Regions from separate parts of the Streptomyces sp. NPDC053542 genome, predicted to be linked through region 3. Evidence: riboswitches for the same ligand, from Rfam matches in the RefSeq annotation. Region 3 holds a riboswitch; each other region holds the start of a gene.

Region 1 (7,091 bases), on a different contig from region 3:
TCCGTAGCAGGCTCTCCTCCGTTTCCCGCCAACTGCCCGGCCCACGCCGGCCCGTACGGCCCTACGGAGCATCGGGGGATGCACATGAACAGCGCTCCGCACCTGCTGAACGAGGACCGCGAGGAATTCCGGCGGGCCCTCGACGAGGCACTGCGCACCGTGGCAGACCGCCCGGATTTCGCCACGACGGGCATGCGCCTCAACACCGAGCAGCTGCGCACCATGGCGCTCAGCGCCACGACCGCCATCGCCGCGTGCGCGACGGCCGAGTACCAGCATTACGTCGCGCTCCGCGCGGAGTTGCGCGCGCCCGCCTCCGCGCGCCCGGCCACGGCCGGTACCGAAGCGGGCGAGGGCGGCGGTGAGGGCGCGGGTGCCGCCGGCGTCGGCTTCGCCACGGTGGGCGAGGTCGCCGAGGCCACCGGCGCCGGACTGGCCGCCATGGTCACGGTCCTCGCGCCCGTGCTGGCCGGCATCGCCGCGGTCCTCTTCCTCCTCATCGGCTACGTCCTGCACACCGTCGACCCCGACGAGACCCTGGCGCAGCCGCTGATCAGCGTCGGCTGGGTCTTCGCGGCCCTGACCGCGGCGACGATCCTCATCGCGATGGGCGGACTGGTGATCACCGCGCTCCGCAACGGCGCCACGTCCCTGCGCGCCGCCCACCCCACGGAACTGGCCCAGGAGGTCGAACGGGCGAAAGCCCGCTGGCTCCAGGCCCTCCGGGAACGGGGCCTGGAGCCCTTCCTGCTGGAAGCGCTGACGGCCCCGGAGCCGCCTCCCGAGCCGGACGTCCGGAAAGGCGAGAAAGGCCCGACGGTCCCCGCGAGTACCGTCGTGCCCGCCGAGCCGTCGGCCACGGGCAGCCCTGCCACCGTCCAGGAACACGCACCGGACACGGCCGGCGCGGGCGAGGCGACCGGGCCCGCGTCCGCGGACGGGCAGTCGCCTCCGGCCGCCGAAGCCGCCGGACGCTTCGTGGCGCACCGCTCCCCGGACAGCGGCCGGATGCCCACCCTCGGCTACACCCACCCGCGCTTCTCGGGTCCCGAGGGCGACCACCGCGCCACCACCCGGCCCCGGTTCACGAGCCCGGACTTCACGAGCCCGGACTACGGCGGCCCGGACCACCAGCCGGAGTGATGCCCGCACGACGAGGAGGCCCCGGAATCACCGGAGCCTCCTCGTCGTGCGTTCAGGTCGTGCCGGCGGTCAGTCCGCGATCGGCAGGTACACCCGGTTGCCCGCTGCCGCGAACTCCTTGGACTTCTCGGCCATGCCGGCCTCGGGGTCCACGGCCAGGTCGCCGCCGTGTTCGCGGCGGATGTCCTGGGAGATCTTCATGGAGCAGAACTTCGGGCCGCACATGGAGCAGAAGTGTGCCGTCTTGGCCGGCTCGGCCGGGAGCGTCTCGTCGTGGAAGGCGCGGGCCGTGTCGGGGTCGAGGGCCAGGTTGAACTGGTCCTCCCAGCGGAACTCGAAGCGGGCGTCGGAGAGGGCGTCGTCCCACTCCTGGGCGCCCGGGTGCCCCTTGGCCAGGTCCGCCGCGTGGGCCGCGATCTTGTACGTGATGACGCCGGTCTTCACGTCGTCGCGGTCCGGCAGGCCCAGGTGCTCCTTGGGCGTGACGTAGCAGAGCATCGCCGTGCCCCACCAGGCGATCATCGCGGCGCCGATACCGGACGTGATGTGGTCGTAGGCGGGCGCGATGTCGGTGGTGAGCGGGCCGAGCGTGTAGAACGGCGCCTCCTCGCAGATCTCCTGCTGGAGGTCGATGTTCTCCTTGATCTTGTGCATCGGGACGTGGCCCGGGCCCTCGATCATGGTCTGCACGCCGTGCGCCTTGGCGATCGTGTTCAGCTCGCCGAGCGTCTTCAGCTCCGCGAACTGCGCCTCGTCGTTGGCGTCGGCGATGGAGCCCGGGCGCAGCCCGTCACCGAGGGAGAAGGTGACGTCGTACGACGCGAGGATGTCGCAGAGCTCTTCGAAGTTCTCGTAGAGGAAGGACTCCTTGTGGTGCGCCAGACACCACGCCGCCATGATCGAGCCGCCGCGGGAGACGATGCCGGTCTTGCGGCGGGCGGTGAGCGGGACGTACCGCAGGAGCACGCCGGCGTGGACCGTCATGTAGTCGACGCCCTGCTCGGCCTGCTCGATGACGGTGTCCTTGTAGATCTCCCAGGTGAGCTCCTCGGCCTTGCCGTCGACCTTCTCCAGAGCCTGGTAGAGGGGGACGGTGCCGATCGGGACGGGGGAGTTGCGCAGGACCCACTCGCGGGTGGTGTGGATGTTGCGGCCGGTGGAGAGGTCCATGACCGTGTCGGCGCCCCAGCGGGTCGCCCAGGTCATCTTCTCCACCTCCTCCTCGATGGAGGAGGTCACCGCGGAGTTGCCGATGTTGGCGTTGACCTTCACCAGGAAGTTCTTGCCGATGATCATCGGCTCGATCTCCGGGTGGTTGACGTTCGCCGGCAGCACCGCGCGGCCCGCCGCGATTTCGTCCCGCACGAACTCGGGGCTGCAGTTCTCGCGGATCGCGACGTACTCCATCTCCGCGGTGATCTCGCCGCGCTGCGCGTACGCGAGCTGGGTGACGGCGCCGTCCCGGCCGCGGCGCGGCTGCCGGGGCCGGCCCGGGAAGACCGCGTCGAGGTTCTTCAGGCCGCCACGCGGCGAGGTGTGCTTGAGGCCGTCGTCCTCAGGACGCATCGGCCGGCCCGCGTACTCCTCGGTGTCGCCGCGGGCGATGATCCAGTTCTCCCGCAGCGGCGCGAGGCCGCGGCGGACGTCGGTTTCGATGTTGGGGTCGGTGTACGGCCCTGACGTGTCGTAAAGCGTCACGTGCTCGCCGTTGGTGAGGTGCACTCGCCGGACCGGGACCCGGAGGTCCGGGCGCGTTCCGGAGACATAGCCCTTGTGCCAGCCGATCTGCTCGGTGGCAGCCTGAGCGTCCGCGCCCTGGCCGTTTTCAGGCGTGCGTGCATCCTGCAGAGTCATTGAGACCCACTCCCTACGCCGGCATTACCCGGTAACAGGTTCGGCGGTCGACGCAGCTCTTTCCGTGTCGGCGTTTCACGTGAAACACCGCCGGTACGGAATCAGCGCCCTCTCAGCCCGGTGCTCCGAGCTCCCGCGATTGCAAAGGTGCCACCACGGTAGCGGCCGGAGCCGCGTGGTGAACAGGGGGCCCGGTGAGTTGTTGGATGATCGGGCGGTGACCCGCAACGAGCCCGAGCCCCAGCCGCACCCTCATCCGCATGCGCATGCGCACGGCCACAGTCATGGCCACGGCCCCGCCGCGCCCGTCTCCCGCCATCTGCGCAAGGTCATCGCCGCGGTACTGATCCCGTTCGCCCTGGCGGTGGGCGTCGGGCTCATCGCGCTCTGGCCCGGCGGCGCGCCCGCGCACAAGCCGACGGGGGTCGGGTTCGACCAGGAGACCCAGTCCGCGCGGGTCGTCCGGCTGACGAAGGTGGACTGCGCGGACGTCAACGCGCAGCAACAGCAGCAGATGCAGCAGCAACAGCCGCCGACAGGACCCGGCGGCGGCGCCCAGCAGCAGGCGCGGAGCTGTGAGCAGGCCACCATCGAGGTCACCAGCGGCAAGGACACGGGGCACCGCTTCAAGACCGTGGTGACGCCGGACGCCTCGCGCCGCTACACCGAGGGCCAGGACGTCGTGGTGGCGTACGCGCCCAAGGCACCCCGGGACCTGCAGTACTCGGTCACCGACGTGGACCGCACCTTCCCGATGTGGGTACTGGCCGCGGTGTTCGCGCTGGCGGTAGTGGTCGTCGGGCGGCTGCGCGGGGTACTGGCGCTGGTCGCGCTGGCGGCGAGCTTCGCCGTCCTCACGCTGTTCATCCTGCCGGCCATCCTGCAGGGCTCGAATCCGCTGCTGGTGGCGGTGGTCGGAGGCAGCGCGATCATGCTCATCGCGCTGTACATGTGCCACGGCCTGACGGCCCGTACATCGGTCGCGGTGCTCGGCACGCTGGCGTCCCTGCTGCTGATCGGGCTGCTGGGATCGGTCTTCATCGGCTGGGCGCAGCTGACGGGCAACACGGACGACCAGACGGGACTGGTGCACAGCCTCTACCCGGGCATCGAGATCCGCGGTCTGCTGCTCGCGGGGATCATCATCGGGTCGCTGGGCGTGCTGGACGACGTGACCGTGACCCAGACGGCGGCCGTGTGGGAGCTGCGGGACGCCGATCCGACGGCGAGCCGGCGGCAGATCTACGGGGCGGCGATGCGGATCGGGCGGGACCACATCGCCTCGGTGGTGAACACGCTGGTACTGGCGTACGCGGGCGCCGCGCTCCCGCTGCTCCTGCTGTTCTCCATCGCGCGCAGCAGTGTCGGCACGGTCGCCACCAGCGAGGTGGTGGCCGAGGAGATCATCCGGACGCTCGTGGGCAGTATCGGGCTCGTCGCGTCCGTACCGCTGACCACGCTGCTGGCGGTACTGGTGGTCTCCGCCGACCGCGGGAGCCGGAGCGGTCCGCTCACGGAGCACGGCCGGGCGGCCGGTCCGGGGCCCGGGCAGCCGGGCAGCAGGCGCGGTGGACGGGGCCGCCGCCGCAAGCGCTGACCGGGCCGGACCGGCGGTCAGCCCGCCCGTTGCGCGTTCGCGAAGATCCGGTCCAGCTCCGCGTCGAGCGTGCCGCAGATCTCCTCCTGGCCGAGCGGCACCAGCCGGTCCGTACGGTCCAGGAAGGCGACCAGCGGAGCCGCGCCCACGCGGAAAAGCGCCTGCTCCGAGCCCACCTGCAGACTGACGAAGACATCACTGAGGTGGGCGCCCGAGACCGGCTCCACGTGGATGTCCCCTTCACCGGCCGGCCGGCTCAGGCCGTCCAGGAGGAGTTCCCGGCTGAACGCCCAGGTCACCGGGGCGTCGCCCGGGAGATCGAACGTGAAGCGCACGGCATAGGGATCGGCACTGTCGAAATCGAGCTCCACCGGAATCCGGAAGGCGAGTTCCTCGGAGACGATGAAGCTCATCATCACTTCTGCCTGCACTGTCTGGCTCATCAACCACTGCCCCGCACTACTTGATCGAAGTGGCCGGTAATGATCCGCCGACCGCTATTGACGCCATCGTCGACCAGTTGCCGACAGATCACAAGGAGTAATTTTTCAGATACTGATAGAGAAGGCCAGCGTCATAAGGGTCGACTCCGCCATCCTCTGCACCTTTTCGGTTACCGGCAGCAGTCTCTCCGCCTCACCTGCGGGGAGAGAAATCGCCACGGTCGCCGCCGCCGAACCCACCTGAATGGGAATTGCCGCACACACCGTACCGAGGGCATATTCCTCGCGTTCGACGGCGAGTTGGGACTTACGCACCGTGTTCAGCCGATGCAGCAGATCACCCTCCGTCCGTACGGAATGAGGCGTGAGCGACTGCACTTGGTGCCGGGAAAGATGATCTTTCCGCCCCTCCTCGTCGAGTTGGGCCAGCAGGCACTGGCCTATCGCGTGCGCGTGAGCGGTCGTACGGAAGTCCGCCCATTCCTCGACCGGCGGCCGCTCCGGATCGTCACTCACCGCGACCACCTCCACCTCGCCCGCGTGGTACACCGCGAAATACAGCGCGGCGCCCACCTCTTCGCCCATCGCCGACAGCGCCTGCGCGATCCTGGCGTAACGCCGGCGGCGGGCCCCGGACCGGCCGATGAGCTCGGCGGCCTCGCCGAGGAGGAACACACCGTTCTCCCGCTGGAGATATCCCTCGTGCGTCAGGGTGCGCAGCAGGTGGTACGTGGTCGGGAGGGGGTAACCGGTCTCCCTGGCCAGCTGTTTGGCGGGCGCGCCGCGCGGGTGGGCGGCCACCGCTTCGAGGAGGCGCAGCGCCCGCTGTACGGAGCCGATCAGCGTCGGGGAAGTCGTGGATGCGTCGTTCGCCGTGGCCAAGACCAACCCCCAGGACAGGTCGCCGGGGTGCCGACCCCGGGCTCGGGCCCCGCGCCCGCGCCGCGTGCGTTTCCGGTCACCGTCCGCGCCGCCCGGGCCGGCCGGGCTTTCCGGAACATCGGCATCCGGAAGACGCCTCGCGTCGGCACTCTAACGTGAGCGCCGCGGACGGCAGGTCGATTAGCTTGCGAATTACCCCGGGCGGCGCATTTCTTGTATGGGCCGGAAGCCCGTCTGTCGCGGGCATTCCGGACACCAGTTCGCAAAGACAAACCCGTGCGGAGGAACAGCGGTACGTACGGCGGGAACGTACCGCGGGACGGACGGCAGGAACGAACAAAGGGCGCCCCGGTCCCCCTTGTCGGGGAACGGGACGCCCGGACATTCTCCGCGCTGTCACCCGCACCGCTATCGCGGTATCACCACGCGCTGTGCGACGAACTCGCAGCTCACCGCATGAGGAACTCGCAGCTCACCGAATGCGGGCTACGACGACGATCCGCTGAACCTGCGGACGAGATAGACCACACCCGCGATCAGCGCCACTGCCAGCAGGATCTTGAAGAGCAGCCCGACGAGGAAACCCACCACGCTGCCGATCAGCCCGCCGAAGACGACCAGCAGGATGACGGGCACCGCGACCCACTTCACCCACCACGGGAGTCCCGCGAAAATCTCCTTCACGGCCATTGCTCTGCCCTGCTTTCTGGTCGTCGCCCGGTAATCTCCCGGCCCGCCCGGCTCCTGTCCGATCCCGCCCTGCACCATCGATGCTAGGACGCCGCCCGGCCGCATTGGGGGCCCGCGGCCCCGGCTGTCCCCTGAGCCTTCCCCTACGGGTACGGACGGCCCGCCTCCGCTGCCGGGAGGAGCCTGCTCACCCCTCCGGCCCAGTCCTCCCGGCTCAGCTCTCCGCTCAGCTCTCCGGCTCAGCTCTCCGGTGGCGAGAAGATCACCATGACCCGCAGATCCTCGGTGATGTGGTGGAACTTGTGCGGCACCCCGGCCGGTACGTACACCACGCTGCCCCGCGCGACCTGCGTCGTCTCCACCCCCACCGTGATCGACGCGCGCCCGCTCACCACCAGGTACACCTCGTCCTGCTGGTGCGGCGCCTGCGGATCGCTGCTGCCGGCGTCCAGTGCGTACAGCCCGGCGGACATGTTCCGCTC
Region 2 (7,091 bases), on a different contig from region 3:
CGTGCCGTACGGGCCGGACTGCGGCCGAACGGTGACCGGCGGAGGGGTACTAACCGCAGGTCGGAGCGGTTCGGGGCGCCGGTGGCGGGCCTTCCGGCGCCCCTGGCCGAAAGCCTCAGAAGGCGGGCCGCTCCGGGTCCAGCTCGGCCATTCCTGCCGCGGGCGAGGACGCCTCGGCGAAGTGGCGGCGCGGGATGCGGCCCGCGCGGTGGGCCAGCCGCCCCGCCTCGACCGCGTGCCGCATGGCGTGCGCCATCAGGACCGGCTCCTGCGCCCTGGTGACCGCCGAGGCCAGCATCACGGCGGCGCAGCCCAGCTCCATGGCCAGCGCGGCGTCCGAGGCCGTGCCGGCGCCGGCGTCCAGGATGACCGGCACCCCGGCCCGCTCGGTGATCAGCTGGAAGTTGTGCGGGTTGCGGATGCCGAGCCCGGAGCCGATGGGGGAGCCCAGCGGCATGATCGCCGCACAGCCCACGTCCTCCAGCTTCCGCGCGAGCACCGGGTCGTCGTTGGTGTACGGCAGGACCGTGAACCCGTCGTCGACCAGCGTCTCGGCCGCGTCCAGCAGCTCCACCGGGTCCGGCAGCAGGGTCCGCTCGTCGGCGACGACCTCGAGCTTCACCCAGTCCGTGCCGAGCGCCTCCCGGGCCAGTCGGGCGGTGAGCACCGCCTCGCCCGCGGTGTAGCAGCCCGCGGTGTTCGGCAGCGTACGGATTCCGTGTCTGTTCAGTACGGAGAGCACCGAGCCCTGCACGGTCGGGTCCAGCCGCCGCATCGCCACGGTGGTCAGCTCCGTACCGGAGGCCAGCAGCGCGCGCTCCATGATGTCCAGGCTCGGCGCGCCGCCGGTCCCCATGATCAGCCGGGACCGGAAGGCGGTACCGGCGATGACGAGCGGGTCGGCTTCGGGGGCCGCGCTCGGCGCCGCCTCAGGGGCGGCCGTCTCCTCGATGGTGTACGTATCGGCCATCTGTACGGATCAGCCTCCCTGGACTGCGGTGAGAACTTCGACGCGGTCCCCGTCGCCCAGTGGGGTCGCCGCCCACTGGCTGCGCGGGACGACCTCTTCGTTGACGGCGGCGGCGACCCCGCTGGCGGCGGTCGTCAGCGTGGCCACCAGCCGGTCGAGCGGCAGGCCGCCGGGGATCTCGCGCGGCTCGCCGTTCACGGAGACGGTCACGGGCGCGGCAACGGGGGCGGCGGGATCGGGTGCCTTCGAGGCGGTCATGCGGTCTGCTCCTGAAGTACGGCGCGCTGCGGCGCCGGAACGGGGGAAGAGGCGGCCGCGGGCCCGAAGCGCAGCGGCGTGAAGGGCCGCGCCTCCTCGGGCAGCGCGCCGGTGGTCAGCGCGTGGGCCATGACGTCGCCGGTCACCGGGGTGAGCAGCACACCGTTGCGGAAGTGGCCCGTGGCGAGCAGGAGGCCGGGCAGCGCGGTGGGGCCCAGCAGCGGCGCGTTGTCGGGCGACCCGGGGCGCAGCCCGGCGATCGTCTCGGTCAGCGGCAGCTCGGTGATGCCCGGCACCAGCTCGTGCGCGTCGCGCAGCAGCTCGTAGACGCCGCCCGCGGTCACCGTGGTGTCCCAGCCCAGCTCCTCGCTGGTGGCGCCGACGACCATGTCGCCGTTCTCGCGCGGCACCAGGTAGAGCGGTCCGCCGCGCACCACGGCGCGCACGGTGCGGGAGAGGAACGGGCCGTACGCGGCGGGAATCCTCAGCCGCAGCACCTGGCCCTTGACCGGCCGGACCGGCGGCCGTACGTGCTCGGGCACCCCGGCCAGCCGCCCGCTGAAGCTGCCCGCCGCCAGCACGACCTGCCCGGCCGGCAGCGCCGTGCCGTCCGCCAGCTCGATGCCGGTGGCCCGGTCCCCGGCCACGGTCAGCCGCCCGGCCCGCTCCCGTACGAACTCCACCCCGGCCCGCTCGCAGGCCGCCAGAAGGGCCGTGGCGAGCCGTCGCGGGTCGATCTGGTGGTCACCGTCCACCCGCAGCCCGCCGCGCACGCCCGGCGCGAGCATCGGTTCGAGCTTCCGGCACTCGCGGCCGGTCAGCCATTCCGATTCCAGGCCGCAGCGGCGCTGCAGCGCATGCAGCTCCCGCAGATGGGCGCGGTCGTCGGCGTCCAGGGCCACGGCGAGCGTGCCGCACCGCCGGTGCCCCAGATCCTGGCCGCTCGCCTCGGCCAGCTCGGCGGCGAACGCCGGATAGCGCGCAGCGGAGTCGAGATTCAGCCCCAGGAGCGTTTCCTCGCCGTAGTGCAGCTCCGTGACGGCGGCCAGCATGCCGGCCGCGACGCGCGCCGCGCCGCCGCCCGGCTCGGGGTCCACGACGGCGGTGCGCAGGCCCCGCTGGGCCGCCCGCCAGGCCGTCACGAGCCCCATGAGACCGCCCCCGACGATCACCGCGTCGGGCCGCCCGGCAGCTGTCTCCGCCGGTGTACGTGCAGGTGGATGCATGGGCTTCCAGCCCCTCCCTTCGCCGGCATGACCCGGATCAGGTTCGTACGGTCGGAGGCCGCCGCAGCCTCCCTCTCAGCCCGGTGCGTCCGGGCTCCCGCGAGTACAAGTGCCGTCAGAGTAGTACGCGTGACCGACGCACGGTAAGGGTGCTCTGCGCGGCCGGAGCGTGACCCTGTGTCAGAGATCTCGTCGCGCGGTGCTGAGTCCGGCCAGGGGGTGCGTCCTAGAGTGATCGAGTGAGCCAGCAGAGCAAGTACTCGCGGACCCCCGACCGCTCGCGCCGCGTCGTCATCGCCGGCGCGGGGATGGCGGGCGTGCAGACCGCCGTTGCCCTGCGCGAACAGGGCTGGCGCGGCACGATCACCCTGCTCGGCGCCGAACCGCACCCGCCCTACGACCGGCCGCCGCTCTCCAAGGCGGTGCTGCTCGGCAAGGCGGACGGCTCGGCCTTCGACGTCGACTTCGCCTCCCTGGCGATCGAGCTGGAGCTCGGCAGGGCCGTCACCGGACTCGACGCCGACGCCCATGAGGTGCTGACCGAGACCGGCCCGGTGCACTACGACCGGCTGGTCATCGCCACCGGGGCGGAGGCGATGACCCTCCCGGGCAGCGAGGGCGTACCGGGTGTGCACGTGCTGCGCACCCTGGACGACGCCGAGCGGCTGCGCCCGGTACTGGCCGCGCAGCAGCGCGTCGTGGTGGTCGGTGCGGGCTGGATCGGCGCGGAGTTCGCCACCGCGGCCCGCGAGACCGGCTGCGAGGTCACCGTCGTGGAGGCCGCCGACCGCCCGCTGGCCGGCGCGCTGCCCGAAGAGGTCGCCGCCCACATGGCCCGCTGGTACGCCGACGCGGGCGCCACGCTCCGTACCGGTACCCGCGTCGCCGCCGTACAGGAAGGCGCCGTCCTGCTCGCCGACGGCACGTCGCTGCCCGCGGACGCCGTGGTCATCGGCATCGGCTCGCGCTGTGCCACGGACTGGCTGGCCGGCTCCGGTGTCGAGCTGTGCGAGGACCGCTCCGTACGGGCCGACGAGCGGCTGCGCACCTCGGTGCCCGATGTCTACGCGGTCGGCGACTGCGCCTCCTTCCCGTCCGCGCGCTACGGCCGCCGGCTCCTCGTGCACCACTGGGACAACGCCCTTCAGGGGCCGCGCACGGTCGCGACGAACATCGCGCGGTGCGAGGCGGAGGGCACGGTGTACGACCCGGTGCCCTATTTCTGGTCGGAGCAGTTCGGCCGGTTCGTGCAGTGCGCCGGGTACCACGGCGTCGCCGACGAGCTGGTCTGGCGCGGCGACCCGGCGAGCACGGCCTGGACGGCGCTGTGGCTGCGGGAGGGCGCGCTGGTGGCGCTGCTGGCCGTGGGGCGGCCGCGCGATCTGGCGCAGGGACGCAAGCTCATCGAGCGGAGCGCGCTGCTGGACCGGACGGCCGCGGCGGACGCCTCGGTGCCGCTGAAATCGGCTGCGGTGCAGGCGGTTTAGCAGCAGCGCGGCCACCGGCTGTGGCTGGTGGTGTGCACTGATGGCGATGCCCGGCTACCGACTGTCAGTGGGGGATGGCACGCTTGGGGTGTGACCGAGATTGACGCAAAGATCGATGGACTGGTTTCCGCCTGGCTCACCCTCCCCGACATCGCCGAGGAATTCGGCGTCGAGGTGACGCGAGTCCGGCAGCTGGTCAAGGAGGGCCAGCTGATCGCGGTGCGCCGCGGTGAGAACAGGGCCCTCCATGTGCCGGCCGAGTTCATCAAGGAAGGCAAGGTCGTCAAGGGCCTGGTGGGGACGCTCACGCTCCTCCGGGACGACGGCTTCACCGACGAAGAGATGCTGGAGTGGCTGTTCACCGCGGATGAGAGCCTGCCGGGGACGCCCGCGCAGGCGCTGCGCGAGAATCGCGGCACGGAGGTGAAGCGCCGGGCACAGGCGCTCGCCGTCTGACACACCCGCCACCACCGCCGCAACCGAAGGCGTACGGACCGGCCGGCCCGGTCCGTACGCCCCGTCTGGGGGAAGACCCGATGAGCACCGCACGACAAGCCCTGTCCGACGCCCGCCTCTACCTCTGCACGGGAGCCCGCAAGGAGCAGGGCGACCTGCCGCAGTTCCTGGACGCGGTGCTCTCCTCGGGCGTGGACATCGTGCAGCTGCGCGACAAGGGCATGGAGGCCGGCGAGGAGCTGGCGCACCTGGAGGTCTTCGCGGACGCCTGCCGGCGGCACGGCAAGCTCCTCGCGGTCAACGACCGCGCCGACGTCGCGCACGCCATCGGCTCCGACGTGCTCCATCTCGGACAGGGCGACCTGCCGGTCCCCGCGGCGCGCGCCATCCTCGGCGAGGACGTCCTGATAGGCCGGTCCACGCACGCCGAGGCAGAGGTGGACGCCGCCCTCGCCGAGCCGGGCGTGGACTACTTCTGCACGGGCCCCTGCTGGCCCACCCCGACCAAGCCGGGCCGGCACGCCCCGGGCCTGGACCTCGTGCGGTACGCCGCGGCGCAGCGCCCCGACCGCCCCTGGTTCGCGATCGGCGGGATCGACGCGGGCAATCTGGACGAGGTGCTGGAGGCGGGCGCCCGCCGGGTCGTGGTGGTGCGCGCGCTCACCGAGGCGTCCGACCCCGGCGCGGCGGCGGCCGAGCTGGCGAAGCGGATCCGCGCGTACGAGGCGTGACGCAGCGGCGCACGCCGTGTGATGCCCTGCGTACAGCGGGTCGCGGCGCCTCGGGCCGATGATCAGCGGTCTGACGTGAAGTGTCCGACTGGTGAACAGGAACCCGGCAAACCGGGTCATAGTGCCGGGCATGGTTGGGGGCCTGCCTGGCCGGTGGTTAACCTGCCGGTATGGCCCTAGGTACTGCTTCCACCAGGACTGACCGCGCGCGTACGGTGCGCGAACTGCTTGCTGAGGGCAAGCGGTCCTATTCGTTCGAGTTCGCCGCCCCGAAGACCGAGAAGGGCGAGCGGACCCTGTGGAAGGCCATTCGCCGCATCGAGGCCGTGGCCCCGACCTTCGTGTCGGTGACCTACGGCGCCGGCGGCACCTCCCGTGAGGGCACCGTCCGGGCCACCGAGCGGATCGCCACGGACACCACGCTCACCCCGGTCGCGCACCTGACCGCGGTCAACCACTCCATCGCGGACCTGCGCAACATCATCGGCCAGTACGCCGACGCCGGTATCCGCAACATGCTCGCGCTGCGCGGCGACCCGCCCGGCGACCCGATGGGCGAGTGGGTGCGCCACCCCGAGGGCATCGCGTACGCCGCCGACCTGGTCCGGCTGATCAAGGAGTCCGGCGACTTCTGCGTGGGCGTCGCGGCCTTCCCCGAGATGCACCCGCGCTCCACCGACTGGGACACCGACATCCGGCACTTCGTGGACAAGTGCCGTGCGGGCGCCGACTTCGCGATCACCCAGATGTTCTTCTACGCGGAGGACTATCTGCGCCTTCGTGACAGGGTGGCCGCCGCCGGTTGCGAAACGCCGATCATCCCGGAGATCATGCCGGTCACGAACGTCCGGCAGATCGAGCGGTTCGCGCAGCTCAGCAACGCGGCTTTCCCGCCCGAGCTGGCGGAACGCATCCTGGCCGTCAAGGACGATCCCGCGGCGGTACGCTCCATTGGTATCGAGTACGCCACGGAGCTGTGTGCACGCTTGACCGCCGAGGGCATTCCGGGGTTGCACTTCATTACCCTGAACCACTCCACGGCGACGCTGGAAATCTACGAGAATCTGGGTCTGCACCAGCAGACCTGACCACGGTGGCCCACAGCGGCGGAAACAGGGGCGTACATGGGCTGGACGATCCTCTACATCGCGTTCGGCATCGTGGCGCTCTGGCTGCTGAGCGAGGTACTGCTCCAGTACAAGGCCCGGCTGCGCTGGCGGCTGCTGGCCTTCTGCGGCTTCCTCGGCGTCGTCGTCGGCGTGATCCTGCCGTCCATCGTGGTCATCGCGGCCGGCGCGATCGCCTTCGCGGTGGGCCAGACCTACGTCACGCTCTCCTTCCGGCGCGGCTTCACGATGGGCTGGGCCCTCGAGGCCGGCCGGCCGCGGGTGAGCGGCAGACGGCGCTCGCGCGGCCGGGGGACCGCCGCCGGGCCGGCTCCGGAAGCCGCCGACGCGGCCGTCGGCCCAGCCGGCGGCCCGTTCCCGGACGACGACCGGTACGGCCCGCAGGAGGCCGGTGACGGCCACGGCGCCGACGACTACGGCACGCAGGCCGGATACGCCGGTGCCGCCGGCTACTCGCCCGACGCCGTCGCGGCCTCGTACACGGACGCCTACGACGCCCGCCCGGACGGCTACGCCGACCCGTACGGCGCGGACGCCACCCAGGCCGCGCCGGTCTACGCCCCGCAGCCGCTGCCCGACGAGACCGGCCAGTACGGCATCTACAGCACCGACGCCCGGACCGGGCAGCACCCGCAGGACCCCTACGGCGGCTACTACGAGCCCGCCGCCGCCCACGACGGCTACGCCGCCGATCCCTACGGCGGTTACGGCCACGCCGATCCGTACGCGGGCCAGGACCCGTACGGCGCGCCGTACGACCCCTACGCGCAATACCCGCCCGCCGACCCCTACGGCGGACAGGACCCCTACGGCCAGGGCGGCCAGGTCCCGCCGCA
Region 3 (7,091 bases):
ACGTCCACCGGCTCGCCGCCACGGGCCCGGGCGCGGGCGAGCCAGTCGATCGCGACGATGCCGATGAAGCCGGGGATCCAGTAGCCGACGAAGAGCAGCACGTTCTGGAAGCGGGCCGTGGTGTCGGCGGCGTGCATCCACAGCACCAGCAGGAAGCCGAGCACGGCGGCCACGGCGGCGGCGAGCGGGCGGGGGATGCGGACCCCGGCCGTCTGGAGGGCCAGCGAACCGCTGTAGTCGTTCATGGCGTTGCTGCACACCGCGGACGCGGCAATGGCCAGCAGGCCGAAGGCGCCGAGCGCACCGCCGCCGAGCAGCTTCTGCACGCCCGCTGCCGTCTGCTCGGTGAACAGGCCCGCGGCCCACAGGCCGAGCGTCTGCACCCAGAGGTAGGAGGCGGTCATGCCGAGCAGCGTGTACCAGAACATCCGCGGCCGGGACGCCGAGCGCGGCAGGTAGCGGCTGAAGTCCGAGGCGTACGGGGCCCAGGAGATCGCCAGGCTCAGCGCGACGGCGGTGGTGAGCAGGAACGCGCCGGCCCGGTCGGCGCCGTGTGCGGTGGCGGCGGACGGCAGCGGGACACCGTTGAGCAGCTTGACGCTGAGCGCGAGGAAGGCCGCGCCCAGCACGAAGGTCATCACGCTCTGGAGGCGGTGGATGGCCTCGTACCCGAGGACGCCGACGACACCCTGGAGGACGAGCACGGTGAGTGCGCCCAGCCAGAAGGGCCAGCCCAGCAGCCGGGCCAGCGCGTCGCCGCCGAACAGGCCGATCAGCGCGTCCCAGGCGATGGAGGAGAGCCACTGCAGGACGCCGGGCAGCACGACGCCGCGGCCGAAGGCGAGCCGGGAGAGCGGCAGCTGTCCGGTGCCGGTGAGGCTGCCCCACGTACCGAGGTACGCGGACGGCGCAGCGCCGAGCAGCGTGCCGAGCGCCATCGCGGCGAACGCGGTCCAGAAGTCGAGCCCGAGGGCGATGCCCACGGTGCCGGTGAACACCCCGGTCATGGTCAGGTTGGGCGCGAACCACACGGTGAACAGGCGGCCGGGGCGGCCGTAGCGGTTGTTCTCGGGCACGGGGCCGATGCCGTGCCCTTCGACGGACAGGTCACCGGCGCCGGCGGGCATCCGCCCGTCGAACACAGGACGCTCGAGGGTCATGGGTCATCCAGGGGTTGGGGTTCCGGTTCGGGAACGAGTTGCGGGTAGCATGGTGGGCACACGAGACACGGGGTGCCCATCTCAAGGGCTGAGATCACACCCGTCGAACCTGATCTGGTTCGCACCAGCGAAGGGATGTCACAGAGGAATGCCCCTATGACGCGTCCGGCCGACGACCTGCTTGCCACGGCCCGGCAAGCGCTCATCCGCGTACGCCATGAAACACCACTGGTGCAGTGCCTCACCAACCAGGTCGTTTCGAACTTCACGGCCAACGTCCTGCTCGCGCTGGGCGCCGCCCCGGCCATGGTGGACATCCACGAGGAGGCCGGCCCGTTCGCCGCGGCCGCCTCCGGGGTGCTGGTCAACCTGGGCACACCGCACGCCGAGCAGCGTGCGGCCATGACCGAGGCGGTGGCGTCGGCGGCCCGGGCCGGGACACCGTGGGTGCTGGACCCGGTGGCGATCGGCTCGCTGCCCGTACGGACCGCGCTGGCGCGCCGGCTCTCCGCGCAGGGCCCATCCGTCGTGCGCGGCAATGCCTCCGAGATCATCGCGCTGGCCGGGACCGGAGGCGGCGGGCGCGGCGTGGACGCGACGGACGAGGTCGAGTCGGCGGCCGCGGCCGCGCGCACGCTGGCCCGCGCCACGGGCGCCGTGGTCGCGGTCTCCGGGCCGGTCGACCTGCTCACGGACGGCGAGCGGACGGTACGGGTCGCCAACGGGGACCCGCTGCTGACCCGGGTGACCGGCGGCGGCTGCGCGCTCGGCGCGGTACTGGCGGCCTTCGCCCCGCCCGCCCCGTCGTTGCCTTCGTCAGTCCCGTCCCCGGACGGTGACCGGCTCGCCGCCGCGGTCGCCGCCGTGACGGTCTACACCGTGGCCGCCGAGGTCGCGGCCGAGCGCAGCGGCGGGCCCGGCAGCTTCGCGGTGGCCTTCCTGGACGCGCTGTACGGCCTCGACGAGGAGACGCTCGACAAGCGGGCGGCCATCTCGTGGGCGTGAATCCCGTGGGCGTGCACGGCAATCCGGGCCTGCCCGCCCCGCTGGATCTCTCCGTCTACCTGGTCACCGACGCGGCGCAGGCCGCCGCGTGCGGCCGGGACGTGCCCGGCACGGTCGCCGAGGCGGTGGCCGGCGGGGTCACGGCGGTCCAGGTGCGGGAGAAGGACGGGACGGCCCGGGACTTCCTCGACTCCGTGCTGCGGATCTCCGCCGTACTGCCCGAGCACGTCGCGCTGTTCGTCAACGACCGGGTGGATGTGTACCTGGCGGCGCGCGCGGCCGGCGCGCGGGTGACCGGGGTGCACATCGGCCAGTCCGACCTTCCGGTGGCCGCCGTCCGCGCGCTGACCGGACCGGACGCGGTGATCGGGCTGAGCGCCGCGACGGAGGACGAGCTGCGGGCCGCCACCAAGGAGCCGGCCCGGGTCGACTACGTCGGCATCGGCGCCCTGCACGCCACCCGTACCAAGGCGGACGCGCCGCCGGAGCTGGGCATCGAGGGCTTCGCCCGGCTGGCGCCGCCCACGCCGCTCCCGGCGGTGGCGATCGGCGGGGTGACGGTGGCGGACATGGCGCCGCTGCGGGCCGCGGGCGCGGCGGGCGGCGCGGTCGTCTCGGGCATCTGCGCGGCCGCCGACCCCCGTACGGCGGCGCGCGCTTACGCGGAGGCGTGGGGCCGGGCCGCCTGAGAGCCGCTGTCGGCTGCCACCACCCTGCTCCGCCCCCGACGGGCCGTCAGCCTGCGGGCTCCCTCCAGTACGCCCACGATCACCAGCGCCAGCGCGAACGCCAGCAGCAGTCCGTTGAGCGGCTCCTCGGCGAAGGCCGCGCCACCGACGTAACCGATGGCGGTGCTGGTGACCGCCCACAGCGTGGCGCCGGCCGCGTCCAGCAGGACGAAGCGGCGCAGCGGGAACCGCAGGCTGCCGGTGGACAGTGCGGACGCCACCCGGCCGCCGGGCAGGAAGCGGGCCGCCACCACCAGCGTCGTGGCGTGCCGCCCGACCATGGCGCGGGCCCACGCGTACCGTTGCCGGCCCTTCTCGCCGCGCAGCAGCCGGTCGATGGCGCGCGGCCCGGCCCAGCGGCCGATGGCGTGGCCGAGGCAGTCGCCGCCCAGCGCGCCCACCGCGGCCACCAGCGCCAGCAGCGCGAGCTGCGGAAGGTCGGCGCCGGTCAGTACGGCCACCGTCACCACCGTCGTCTCGCTCGGCATGAACGGCAGCAGCGCGTCCAGGCCGGCCACCAGCAGCACGATCAGCCAGAGCCAGGGCGAGTCCAGCTGCGTCTTGACCAGCTCCGCGAACTGGTCGAACAGCTCAGACATGGACCGGCGGCCGGGTGCCGCGGATCGTCGCGTGCGCCTCGGTGGCCAGCGTCCGCCGGTCGCGCTCCCCGGGGTCCAGCTCCGGGTGGGCGGTGACCCGTACCGTGAGGTCTCTCGCGCCGATCACTCTGTGCAGCGAGGTCGCGAAGTCCTCGTCCCCGAGGAACGCGGCCACCGTACTGGGCCTGCCGTGCTGGAGGTAGGTGATCGTCACGGGCCGGACGGGCGCCCTCGCGTCGATCGCGGCCTGGAACGTCGCCCGCCGGAAGCCGCCGCCCGACTCCGTGCACCAGGTCGTGCCTTGCGGGAACACCATGACCGAACGGCCGCCGCGCAGGGTGGCCGCCAGCTTCGCCACGTCCCGCGGCAGCGTGCGCAGCCCGTCGCGGTCGATGAACTGTGCCCCGGCTTTCCGCGCCAGCTCCCCGAACACCGGCCACTGGCCCACCTCCCGCTTGGCCAGCGGCATCGAGGGCTCCACCGCCAGCAGGGCGATGACGTCGAGCCAGGAGATGTGGTCCGCCACGATGAGCGTCCCCGGGCCGCCGGGCCCGCGCGGCACGCTCAGCGACGGCGTACTGCACTCCAGCCGCAGCCCGAGGGCGCGGAGCACCGCGCGCGCTCTGGCCCGCATCACCCGCTGGTCGGCGAGGCGCGGCCCGGCCACCATGCCGCGCGCCAGGGCGCCGGCCAGCGCCGCGTACCGGCGGGCCCGCTGCGCGCCGGAGACGTGCGGCACGGCATGTGCGGCACAACTGGGCGTGCAGGGGGACGTGACGCCCCAGGGACTCATCGGGACTCCCCGAGGAAATAGCGGTAGTAGCGGTCGTTCAGCTGGTCCATGTCGAGCACGATGAAGAAGTCGGCGACGCCGAACTCCGGGTCGTGCGCGGGCGCGCCGCACACCCAGGCGCCCAGCCGCAGATATCCGCGGAACAGCGGGGGCAGCCCGGCGTATCCGGGCTTGTCGTCCGCCACCGGTCCCGTGGGCTGCCAGGGGCGGTGCGGGCGGACCGTCATGCCGGCGGGCGGAGCGTGCTTCTCGGCGCACAGAGACCAGGCGTTCGCCGCCGCCCGGCCGCCGTCGGCCAGCGGTACGGAGGCGCAGCCCGCGAGGTAACGGTGGCCGGAGAGCAGGACGTACCGGGCGAGCGCGGCCCACATCAGGTTGATCACCGCGCCGGAGCGGTGGTCGGGGTGGACGCAGGAACGGCCCGCCTCGATCATCGACGGCCGGATGCCGGCCAGCGCGCTCAGGTCGAACTCGCCGTCCGAGTAGGAGCGCTCGGTGCGTCCCGGCGGCAGCAGCCGGTAGGTGCCGACCACTTCGCCGGTCACCGTCTCGGTCACGATCAGGTGGTCGGCGAGGCCGTCGAAGATGTCCGTGTCGTGGCCCGCCAGCGCCGGGTCGAGGGTGGCGCCCAGTTCCTCGCCGAACACCTTGTGGCGGAGCCGCTGGGCGGCGCGTATCTGCTCGGTGGAGTCCGCGATGGAGGTGACGTAGGAGCGGGTTTCCGTCGCGGTCGGGGGCGTCGCGGTCGAGGGCGTCGTCGGCGTCGTCGTCATGGTGGGCGCTTCTCCGTTCGCTGGGTGTCCGCGGCGCGGGAACGGGTACTCGACGGCCCCGCACCGTTCCCGATCGACGGTAGGAGCCGGGTGACTCACGCCGCAGTGCCCGAAGGTCTGAGGCGGCCCCTGACCTTCGTCAGGGGCCCCGTTCCGCCGGGCGGAGGAGCGCGGCCCCGGTGCGTGCCGGGGATATCCCTACTCCCCCAGGAAGAAGCGCCGGTAGCGGTCGTCGATCCGCTCCATGTCCAGCAGCACAAAGAAGTCCGCGACGTCGGACTCCGGGTCGTGGGACGGTGCCCCGCACATCCAGGCGCCGATCCGGAGGTAGCCGCGGAGCAGCGGCGGCAGCAGCGCGTAACTCGGCTCGTTCTCGATCACGCCCGGCGGCGTCCACGGGCGGTGCGGGTGCACCCGCAGCTCGGCCGGGGAGCAGTGCTTGGTCGTTCCCAGCAGCCAGGCGTGGGAGGCCGCCTGGCCGCCGTCGGCCAGCGGGACGGAGGCGCAGCCCGCGAGGTAACGGTGGCCGGAGAGCACGACGTACCGGGCGAGCGCCGCCCACATCAGGCTGATCACCGCGCCGGTCCGGTGGTCCGGGTGCACGCACGCGCGCCCGGCCTCCACCAGGCGGCCGCGTACCTCGTGCAGCGCCCGCAGGTCGAACTCGCCCTCGGAGCAGAAGCGTTCGCTGCGCCCCGGGGGCAGCAGGCGATACGTGCCGACCACCTCGCCACTGGCGGTGTCCGTCACGAGCAGGTGGTCGGCCGACGCGTCGAAGCCGTCGACGTCGTGGCCTGCCAGCGGGGTGCGCAGCCGGGCCCCCAGCTCCCCGCCGAAGACCCGGTGGCGCAGCCGCTGCGCGGCCCGTATCTCCTCCGTCGTGTCCGCGATGGAGGTGAGGTACGAACCGGTGGCCGCGGCAGCGGTGGATACCGAGAGCATGAGAAATGTTCTCCCTTCCTGGGGACTTTCCCGGGGACGGCCGGCGCCGGACCGCACGCCCGGCGGACACTCGCGCCGGAACGGCCGGTGCGCCGCTCGACCATGAAAGCTACGAGTGCCCCTCGGGGCCCGGCATCGGCCGAAAGACACCGGCCGTTCCCGCCGTTCGGCAGGCGGCCCTACCGCGTTCCGGTGCCGGGCCCAACAGAGCCTGCCGGTCCCAGTACGAGGCCGAGCGGCCCTGCCCGCCGGGTGCCGAGGGGTGGCAGAATCCCACTCGCTCCCGCGTCGCGGCACGGCGGGCCGCGACGGCTTGTCCCATCAGGTCTTGATGCCGAGGGAGACCGCGATGACGTGGACCGCCCCTTCCCTGCACCCGTTGTGGACCTCTGTCCTGCGCCGGCTCCGGCCGGCCCTGCTGACGGTGCCCTCCCGAACGGCCCGGCCCGCCCGTGTGGCCCGGCCCGCCCGGACGGCCGGTACCGCGGCGGCGGCCGGTGACGCCGACGGCGGGATCGGACCGTCCCCGGTCGCGGTACGCCGGTACGCCGACCGCACCGTCATCGAGGTGCACCGCCCCATCCGGCCGGCCGCCGAACCCCACCTGGGGCGGCTGCTGAACGCCGTCATCCGTCCCGGCAGCGGCGATGTCGTCGTCGACCTGCGCCGGGTGGGCCGGGCGGACGGCGCCGCGGCGCTGGTCCGGCTGGCCCAGGTGCTCTGCGCCCACCACGAGGTGGACTGCTCGGTCGAGTACGACGCGTCGGAGACCACTTCGGCCCGCCCGTCCCCGAGCAGAGCCCTGCCCGACGCGCGGGCAGCGCCGCGCCGCCGCCCGGACACCGCCGCACCGAAGCGGCCTCCGTATGCCGAAATCGCTATCTGATAACGGACTTCCGTTCGAACGTCCCTTTCACCACGTCCGCCCCGTACCGTGCTTCTCAATGCCCCTTTGATCTTGTTCAGGGGCTCTGGGGAGGGGGAAACGACATGCGCAGCGGGGTGAAGACCGCCCTCGTCGGCGGGGTGTTCGTCGTGGTGGGCGGGGTCGTGCTGTACGGCGGCTGCAACCTGGTGAACGGGATCGCCGG
Region 4 (7,091 bases), on a different contig from region 3:
GCCGCGGCCTGCAGCGCGCGGTAGAAGACCAGGCCGTGGCCGTCGGGCCCGGCGAAGGACCGCTCGACGAGCACGGCGAGCGGCAGCACGAGCAGTACGGTGATCACCGCGAAGGTGCTCGCCAGGAGTGCCCACTGCCCGGCGCCGCGCGGCCTGCGCGCCGTACGGGACGCGTCGACCAGCTTCAGCGCGCTCTCGCGCCGCCGTACCGTCCAGGCGTGCAGCGCGAGCAGCCCGAGGACGGCGGCGAACTGCACGAGGGTGAGCACCGCCGCGGTCGGCAGGTCCAGGAAGTCGGCGGTCTGCCGGTAGATCTCCACTTCGAGGGTGGCGAAGCGCGGCCCCCCGAGGATCTGCACGATCCCGAAGGAGGTGAAGGTGAAGAGGAAGACCATCAGCGCGGCGGCAGCCACCGCGGGCGCCAGCGCGGGCAGCGTCACCCGCCGCCAGGCCGCGAACCGTCCGGCCCCGAGGACGCGCGCGGCCTCCTCCTGGCGCGGGTCCAGCGCGCTCCAGAGCCCGCCCACGGTGCGGACGACCACCGCGTAGTTGAAGAAGACGTGCGCGAGCAGGATCGCCCAGACCGAGGTGTCCAGCCGTACGCCCCACAGGTCGTCGAGCAGGCCGCCGCGGCCGACGAGGGCCAGGAAGGCGGAGCCGACGACGACGGTGGGCAGCACGAACGGGACGGTGACGACCGCCCGCAGCAGCCTCTTTCCGGGGAATTCGAAACGCGCGAAGACGTACGCGCCGGGGAGCGCGATCAGCAGCGTGAGCGCCGTGGATGCCGCCGCCTGCCAGAGGGTGAACCACAGGACGTGCAGCAGATCCGGATCGCCGACGACCTCGCCGATCCGACCGAGCTGCCAGCTGCCGCCCGCCCGCAGGCCGCGGCCGACGATCGCCGCGACGGGGTAGGCGAAGAACAGCGCGAAGAAGGCGAGCGGCAGGGCCATGAGCCCGAGCCGGGCCGCCGTGGCCCGGCGGCCCGGGCGGGGCGCGTCGCCGCCCCGCACCGGCCCGCCGCCGGGCTCCGCTCGGTCTACTTCAGGACGAGCGAGGACCACTGCTTGATCCACTGTTCACGGTTGGCCGCGATCTCCGCCGGCGCCACCGTCTTCGGGTCGTCGATCGTCTGCCCGTACTTGGTGAACAGCTCGGGCAGCTTCGCGTCCTTGACCGCCGGGTTCACGAACATCTGCAGCGGCATGTCCTCCTGGAACTTCTTGCTGATCAGGAAGTCCAGCAGCGCCTTGCCGCCCTTCTCGTTCGCGGCGCCCTTCAGCAGCCCGGCGAACTCGGTCTGCCGGAAGCAGGTGCCGGTCGCGACGCCGGTGGGCGCCTCCTTGGGGGCCGGCTTCTTCGCCATGACCTCGGCGGGCGGGCTGGAGGCGTACGAGACGACCAGCGGCTTGTCGCCCTTGCTGCCGGCCGCGCCCGAGAACCGCTCGTAGTACGCCTGCTCCCAGCCGTCGACGACCTCGACGCCGTTGGCCTTGAGCTTCTTCCAGTAGTCCTGCCAACCCCCCTTGCCGTACTGGGCGATGGTGCCGAGCTGGAAGGCGAGACCCGGCGAAGAGGTCGCGGAGTTCTCCGTGACCAGCAGGTTCTTGTACTGCGGCTTGAGCAGGTCCGCGAAGTTCTTCGGCGGCGCGATCCTGTGCTTCGCGAAGTACGCCTTGTCGTAGTTGACGCAGGTGTCGCCGTAGTCGACCGGCGTGACGCGGTGCTTCGCCTTGTCCAGCTGCAGCTTCTCGTCCACGCCCGCCAGGCCCTTGGCCTTGTACGGCGTGAACAGGTCCGCGTCCAGGCCGCGCGAGAGCAGCGTGTTGTCGATGCCCCAGAAGACGTCGCCCTGCGGGTTGTCCTTGGTCAGGATCGCCTGGTTGACGGCCTTGCCCGCGTCGCCGCCCTTGACGAGCTGGACCTTGTAGCCGCTCTCCTTCTCGAACTCCTTCAGTACGGACTTCGAGGCCGCGAACGAGTCGTGGCTGACGAGCTTGACGGTCTTGGCGTCCGCCGCCTTGTCGCCGCCGGAGCCGCCGCAGGCGGCGAGCGTCAGGGCGCCCAGCGTCACCGCGAGGCCGAGCGCTGCGGTTCTTCTTCTGCCGGTGGTCACCGTTCTTCAGTCCTCCTGGCTGGCCAGGAAGAGACGCGGCCCTGCCCGCGGCGGCCGGCACGACCGGCGCCGCGGGCAGGGCGCAACAGCATGAGGAGACCGAACTTCCTACCCGGAATGACCCGGGCGAGGTTCAAGGGTCTGCGGCGGCGTCGTCACGACGGCCTGCCGCACTCTCAGCGCTGTGGCGCTCCCCTGTCGGATGGTGTCTGTGTGGAGATGTTCGAACGTTACGGTATCAGCGCTCGGACGCCGCGAGCTGGCCGCAGGCCCCGTCGATCTCCTGGCCGCGGGTGTCCCGCACGGTCACCGGCACGCCGTGCGCCGCGATCGCCTCGACGAACGCCTTCTCGTCCTCGGGCCGCGAGGCGGTCCACTTCGAGCCGGGCGTGGGGTTCAGCGGAATCAGGTTCACATGCACCCGCTTCCCCTTGAGCAGCTTCCCGAGCAGGTCCCCGCGCCACGCCTGGTCGTTGATGTCCCTGATCAGCGCGTACTCGATGGAGATCCGGCGCCCGGACTTCTCCGCGTACGTCCAGGCCGCGTCCAGTACCTCGCGCACCTTCCACCGCGTGTTCACCGGCACGAGCGTGTCCCGCAGCTCGTCGTCCGGCGCGTGCAGCGAAACCGCCAGCCGGCACTTGAAGCCCTCGTCGGCGAAGCGCAGCATCGCCGGCACCAGCCCCACCGTGGACACGGTGATCCCCCGCTGCGACAGCCCCAGCCCGTCCGGCTCGGGGTCCGTCAGCCGCCGGATCGCCCCCGTGACCCGGTTGTAGTTCGCGAGCGGCTCGCCCATGCCCATAAAAACGATGTTCGACAGCCGCGCCGGCCCACCAGGAATCTCGCCATCCCGGAGCGCCCGCATCCCATCAACAATCTGATGGACGATCTCGGCGGTCGACAGGTTCCGGTCCAGCCCCGCCTGCCCCGTCGCACAAAACGGGCAGTTCATCCCGCAGCCGGCCTGCGAGGAGATGCACATGGTCACCCGGTCCGGGTACCGCATGAGCACCGACTCGACCAGCGTCCCGTCGAACAGCTTCCACAGCGTCTTACGGGTCTGGTCGTCGTCGCACGAGATGTGCCGCACCACGCTCATCAGCTCCGGCAGCATCTCGGCCGCCAGCTTCTCCCGCGCCGCGGCCGGAATGTCCGTCCACTGCTCCGGGTCGTGCGCGTACCGCGCGAAGTAGTGCTGCGAGAGCTGCTTGGCGCGGAACGGCTTCTCACCGATCGCCGCCACGGCCTCCTTGCGCTCGGCAGGCGAAAGATCGGCAAGATGCCGCGGCGGCTTCTTGGCCCCGCGCGGCGCGACAAAAGTAAGTTCTCCAGGTGCAGGCATGGTCCATCCAGTGTGGCAGATCATCGGGCGCTGCCCTGCGGAGAGCGGGGTGGGGGCCGTCACCTCGCCAGCTGCGGCCATGGGCCGTCCGGTCGCCGCCGCGGTCCTACGGGCAGACGATGGAGGGGACGGAGCTGGCAAGCGCGCTCGGCGGCGTCGCCGTCGGGGCGCGCACGTCGGAAGGAGGCGCACCACCATGCCCCAGTTCATGGATGTCCACCACGAGATGAAGGGCATCACGGCCGACCAGCTGAAGCAGGCCCACCAGGCCGACCTCGCCATTGAGAAGGACGAGGGCGTCCACTTCGAGAAGGCATGGGCGGACCCGCAGTCCGGCACGGTCTACTGCCTCTCCGAGGCGCCCTCGGCCGACGCGGTCCAGCGCGTCCACGAACGCGCCGGCCACCGGGCCGACGAGGTCCACCCGGTCCCGCTCACCGTGTAGTGCGGCCGCGGGCCGACAGGTGCCCACGCGAGGGCCCGCCGTCCTGCTGCAGGACGGCGGGCCCTCGAGAAGCGCGGGTGGCGGCGTAAGGGCTGGTCAGCCGGTGCCTACGAAGATCACGAACAGGAGCCACACCACCGGCGCCGTCGGCAGCAGCGAATCCAGCCGGTCCATGATCCCGCCGTGGCCGGGCAGGAGCGTGCCCATGTCCTTGATTCCGAGGTCGCGCTTGATCATGGACTCGCCGAGGTCGCCGAGGGTGGCGCTGGCGGCGACCGCAAGGCCCAGGAGCAGGCCCTGCCACCACGCGCCGTTCTCGATGAGGAACTCCATGCACAGCGCGCCCGCCGTCATGGCGAAGGTCACCGCGCCGACCAGGCCCTCGCGGGTCTTGCCGGGGCTGATGCGGGGGGCGAGCTTGTGCTTGCCGAAGCGCCAGCCGACGGCGTACGCGCCGGTGTCGCTGACGACCGTGAGCAGCAGGAAGGTGAGGACCCGGTACGGACCGTCCGCGTCCGCCGCGAGCATCAGGGCGACGAAGGTCGCGAGGAACGGCACGTAGAACGCCGCGAAGACGCCGGCCGTGACGTCCCGGAGGTAATGGTCGGGAGCCTCGGTCATCCGCCAGACCAGGACGGCGAGCGCGGTGAGCGCCATCGCCACCCAGGCGCCCTCGGCCCCGCGTACGTACCCGGCGACCACCATGGCCGTACCGCCTACCGCCAGCGGTACGAGCGGTACGCGGATGTCCTTGCGCTCCGCGAGGCGGGAGGTCAGCTCCCACAGCCCGACGACCACGGCGACCGCGATGACGCCCACGAAGACGGGCTTGTAGACGAACAGCGAGAGCACAATGACCGCGCCGAGGCCAATGCCCACCCCTATGGCGGCCCGCAGATTGCGGCCCGCGCTCTTCTTCGCCGGCTTGTCCGAAGAGGGGCTGTCGTCCGGTGCCGGCGGGGATGTGGGCATGGGTTCCTGGGGGTGGTCATCGCGGAAGAGGGGGCCACTCAGCCGAGCGGCCCCCCGATCGTCCCGGTGGTCGTCCTGGTCTCCGCCTGCGTCGGGCACGGTGGGCATGGGCCGAGTCTGCGCTGCCGCGGCCCGGTCGTGCACGGGACCCGCCGACGGGGCCGGGGGCCCCTCCCAGCCGTAGCCGGGGGTCGGTCCCGCGCCGGCTGCCCATGGGCCGGCGCCGGGTGGGGTCCCGCCCGCCGAGGGCGAGGGCCGGGCCCCCCAGGATGACTCGTTCATCACACCTCGAGCAGCTCGGATTCCTTGTGCTTGAGCAGCTCGTCCACCTGCGCGACGTACTTCGCGGTGGTGTCGTCGAGCTCCTTCTCGGCGCGGCGCACCTCGTCCTCGCCGGACTCCTTGTCCTTGACGAGCTTGTCGAGGGTCTCCTTGGCCTTGCGGCGGACGCTCCGGATGGAGATCTTGGCGTCCTCGGCCTTGTTCTTGGCGACCTTGATGAACTCCTTGCGGCGCTCTTCGGTGAGCTCGGGGAAGTTCACGCGAATGATGTTGCCGTCGTTGCTCGGGTTGACGCCGAGGTCGGAGTCGCGGATGGCCTGCTCGATGTTGCGCAGCGCGCTCTTGTCGAACGGGGTCACCACGGCCATCCGCGGCTCGGGCACCGAGAACGACGCCAGCTGGTTGATCGGCGTCAAGGCACCGTAGTACTCCGCCACGATCTTGTTGAACATCGCCGGGTGCGCACGCCCGGTGCGGATCGCGGCGAAGTCCTCCTTGGCGACCACGACGGCCTTCTCCATCTTCTCCTCGGCCTCGAGGAGGGTCTCTTCGATCACCACTTGCTCCTGGTCTTAATCGTAAGAAGCAGAGCCTCGCCCCTGCGCGCGTCTTCTCCTGCACGGTGTCCGACCGGCAGGCGGTTGTCCATCCCCGTGCCGTGCTCTTCCCACGGCCGGGAGTTGCCGCGCGTACGGGGATACCGTCCGCACGGCGCGTACGGACGTGCTCTCCGTACGGCCGTACGAACACGTGCTGCCCGTACGGATCCGCGGCGGTGCGGGCCGTCAGGCCCGGGTGCCCTGATCGCTGACGAGCGTGCCGATCTTCTCACCCTTCACGGCGCGCGCGATATTGCCCTCTGCGAGCAGCTCGAAGACGAGGATCGGGAGCTTGTTGTCGCGGCACAGCGTGATGGCGGTGGCATCGGCGACCTTCAGGTCGCGGGTGATGACCTCGCCGTACTCGAGCGCGTCGAACTTCACCGCGTCGGGGTTCTTCTTGGGGTCGGAGTCGTAGACGCCGTCGACCCCGTTCTTGCCCATGAGCATGGCCTGGGCGTCGATCTCCAGGGCGCGCTGGGCCGCGGTGGTGTCGGTGGAGAAGTACGGCATGCCCATGCCCGCACCGAAGATGACGACGCGGTCCTTCTCCAGGTGACGGATGGCGCGCAGCGGGATGTACGGCTCGGCGACCTGGCCCATGGTGATGGCGGTCTGCACGCGGCAGTCGATGCCCTCCTTCTCCAGGAAGTCCTGGAGGGCCAGGCAGTTCATGACCGTGCCGAGCATGCCCATGTAGTCGCTGCGGGCCCGGTCCATGCCACGCTGCTGCAGCTCGGCGCCGCGGAAGAAGTTGCCGCCGCCGATCACGATGGCGATCTCGTAGCCCTCGCGGACCACAGCGGCGATCTCACGGGCCATGGCGTGCACGACATCGGGGTCGACACCCAGTCCCCCGCCGCCGGCGAACGCCTCCCCTGAAAGCTTCAGCAGGAAGCGCCCCTTCCCCTTTTTGCGGGTTTCGGGGGCTTTGTCCGCGCCGTCGGCACCGTGATTCATTGCGCTCTCCTCGTGCACATACGAAGAAGGCCATTGCCGGGGGTCTGGTCAGATCCCTGTACGGCAATGGCCTCCTCGTCACATCTGCGGTCGGCCGGTGAGCGGCCGACTGCGTACGACCCTAGCGGGGCCGCGGGTCATTCGCTGCCCTGCGACAGGCCCTCGGTCCCGAAGGCCGTGGCCCGACGGCAGGGCTTCGGCTCAAGCTCAGATGCCGACCTTGATGCGCGCGAAGCGCTTCAGGGTGACACCGGCCTCCTGGAGGACCTTCTCGACGGACTTCTTGTTGTCGAGCGCGTACGGCTGGCCGAGCAGCGTCGCGTCCTTGAAGAAGCCGTTGAGGCGACCCTCGACGATCTTCGGCAGGGC

Evidence for each region. A riboswitch is a leader RNA that binds a small molecule or an ion and turns the genes downstream of it on or off. The one in region 3 is predicted to bind thiamine pyrophosphate.
Region 1: another riboswitch for thiamine pyrophosphate. It lies ahead of thiC (phosphomethylpyrimidine synthase ThiC); the one in region 3 lies ahead of thiM (hydroxyethylthiazole kinase).
Region 2: another riboswitch for thiamine pyrophosphate. It lies ahead of thiO (glycine oxidase ThiO); the one in region 3 lies ahead of thiM (hydroxyethylthiazole kinase).
Region 4: another riboswitch for thiamine pyrophosphate. It lies ahead of ACIGXO_RS08335 (thiamine ABC transporter substrate binding subunit); the one in region 3 lies ahead of thiM (hydroxyethylthiazole kinase).

Annotation. Positions count from the first base shown of each region.
Region 1 covers NZ_JBITXL010000005.1:291,229-298,319, reverse strand. Annotated here, with positions in the region: gene ACIGXO_RS16275 (hypothetical protein) at 79-1,143, shown strand; gene thiC (phosphomethylpyrimidine synthase ThiC) at 1,213-2,997, opposite strand; TPP riboswitch at 2,991-3,144, opposite strand; gene ACIGXO_RS16265 (YibE/F family protein) at 3,215-4,594, shown strand; gene ACIGXO_RS16260 (SsgA family sporulation/cell division regulator) at 4,612-5,037, opposite strand; gene ACIGXO_RS16255 (IclR family transcriptional regulator) at 5,143-5,919, opposite strand; gene ACIGXO_RS16250 (DUF5326 family protein) at 6,406-6,609, opposite strand; gene ACIGXO_RS16245 (cupin domain-containing protein) at 6,849-7,091, opposite strand, start outside.
Region 2 covers NZ_JBITXL010000004.1:87,596-94,686, forward strand. Annotated here, with positions in the region: gene ACIGXO_RS12090 (thiazole synthase) at 116-970, opposite strand; gene thiS (sulfur carrier protein ThiS) at 980-1,228, opposite strand; gene thiO (glycine oxidase ThiO) at 1,225-2,454, opposite strand; TPP riboswitch at 2,452-2,565, opposite strand; gene ACIGXO_RS12105 (NAD(P)/FAD-dependent oxidoreductase) at 2,763-3,941, shown strand; gene ACIGXO_RS12110 (Rv2175c family DNA-binding protein) at 4,032-4,397, shown strand; gene thiE (thiamine phosphate synthase) at 4,478-5,128, shown strand; gene metF (methylenetetrahydrofolate reductase [NAD(P)H]) at 5,299-6,216, shown strand; gene ACIGXO_RS12125 (hypothetical protein) at 6,253-7,091, shown strand, end outside.
Region 3 covers NZ_JBITXL010000010.1:149,945-157,035, forward strand. Annotated here, with positions in the region: gene ACIGXO_RS26805 (purine-cytosine permease family protein) at 1-1,160, opposite strand, end outside; TPP riboswitch at 1,219-1,313, shown strand; gene thiM (hydroxyethylthiazole kinase) at 1,317-2,165, shown strand; gene thiE (thiamine phosphate synthase) at 2,162-2,854, shown strand; gene ACIGXO_RS26820 (DedA family protein) at 2,824-3,492, opposite strand; gene ACIGXO_RS26825 (lysophospholipid acyltransferase family protein) at 3,485-4,285, opposite strand; gene ACIGXO_RS26830 (GNAT family N-acetyltransferase) at 4,282-5,058, opposite strand; gene ACIGXO_RS26835 (GNAT family N-acetyltransferase) at 5,257-6,000, opposite strand; gene ACIGXO_RS26840 (hypothetical protein) at 6,350-6,886, shown strand; gene ACIGXO_RS26845 (penicillin-binding transpeptidase domain-containing protein) at 6,991-7,091, shown strand, end outside.
Region 4 covers NZ_JBITXL010000003.1:88,706-95,796, forward strand. Annotated here, with positions in the region: gene ACIGXO_RS08330 (ABC transporter permease) at 1-1,067, opposite strand, end outside; gene ACIGXO_RS08335 (thiamine ABC transporter substrate binding subunit) at 1,043-2,119, opposite strand; TPP riboswitch at 2,207-2,326, opposite strand; gene rlmN (23S rRNA (adenine(2503)-C(2))-methyltransferase RlmN) at 2,358-3,464, opposite strand; gene ACIGXO_RS08345 (SCO4226 family nickel-binding protein) at 3,661-3,909, shown strand; gene ACIGXO_RS08350 (phosphatidate cytidylyltransferase) at 4,006-5,163, opposite strand; gene frr (ribosome recycling factor) at 5,163-5,720, opposite strand; gene pyrH (UMP kinase) at 5,949-6,722, opposite strand; gene tsf (translation elongation factor Ts) at 6,930-7,091, opposite strand, start outside.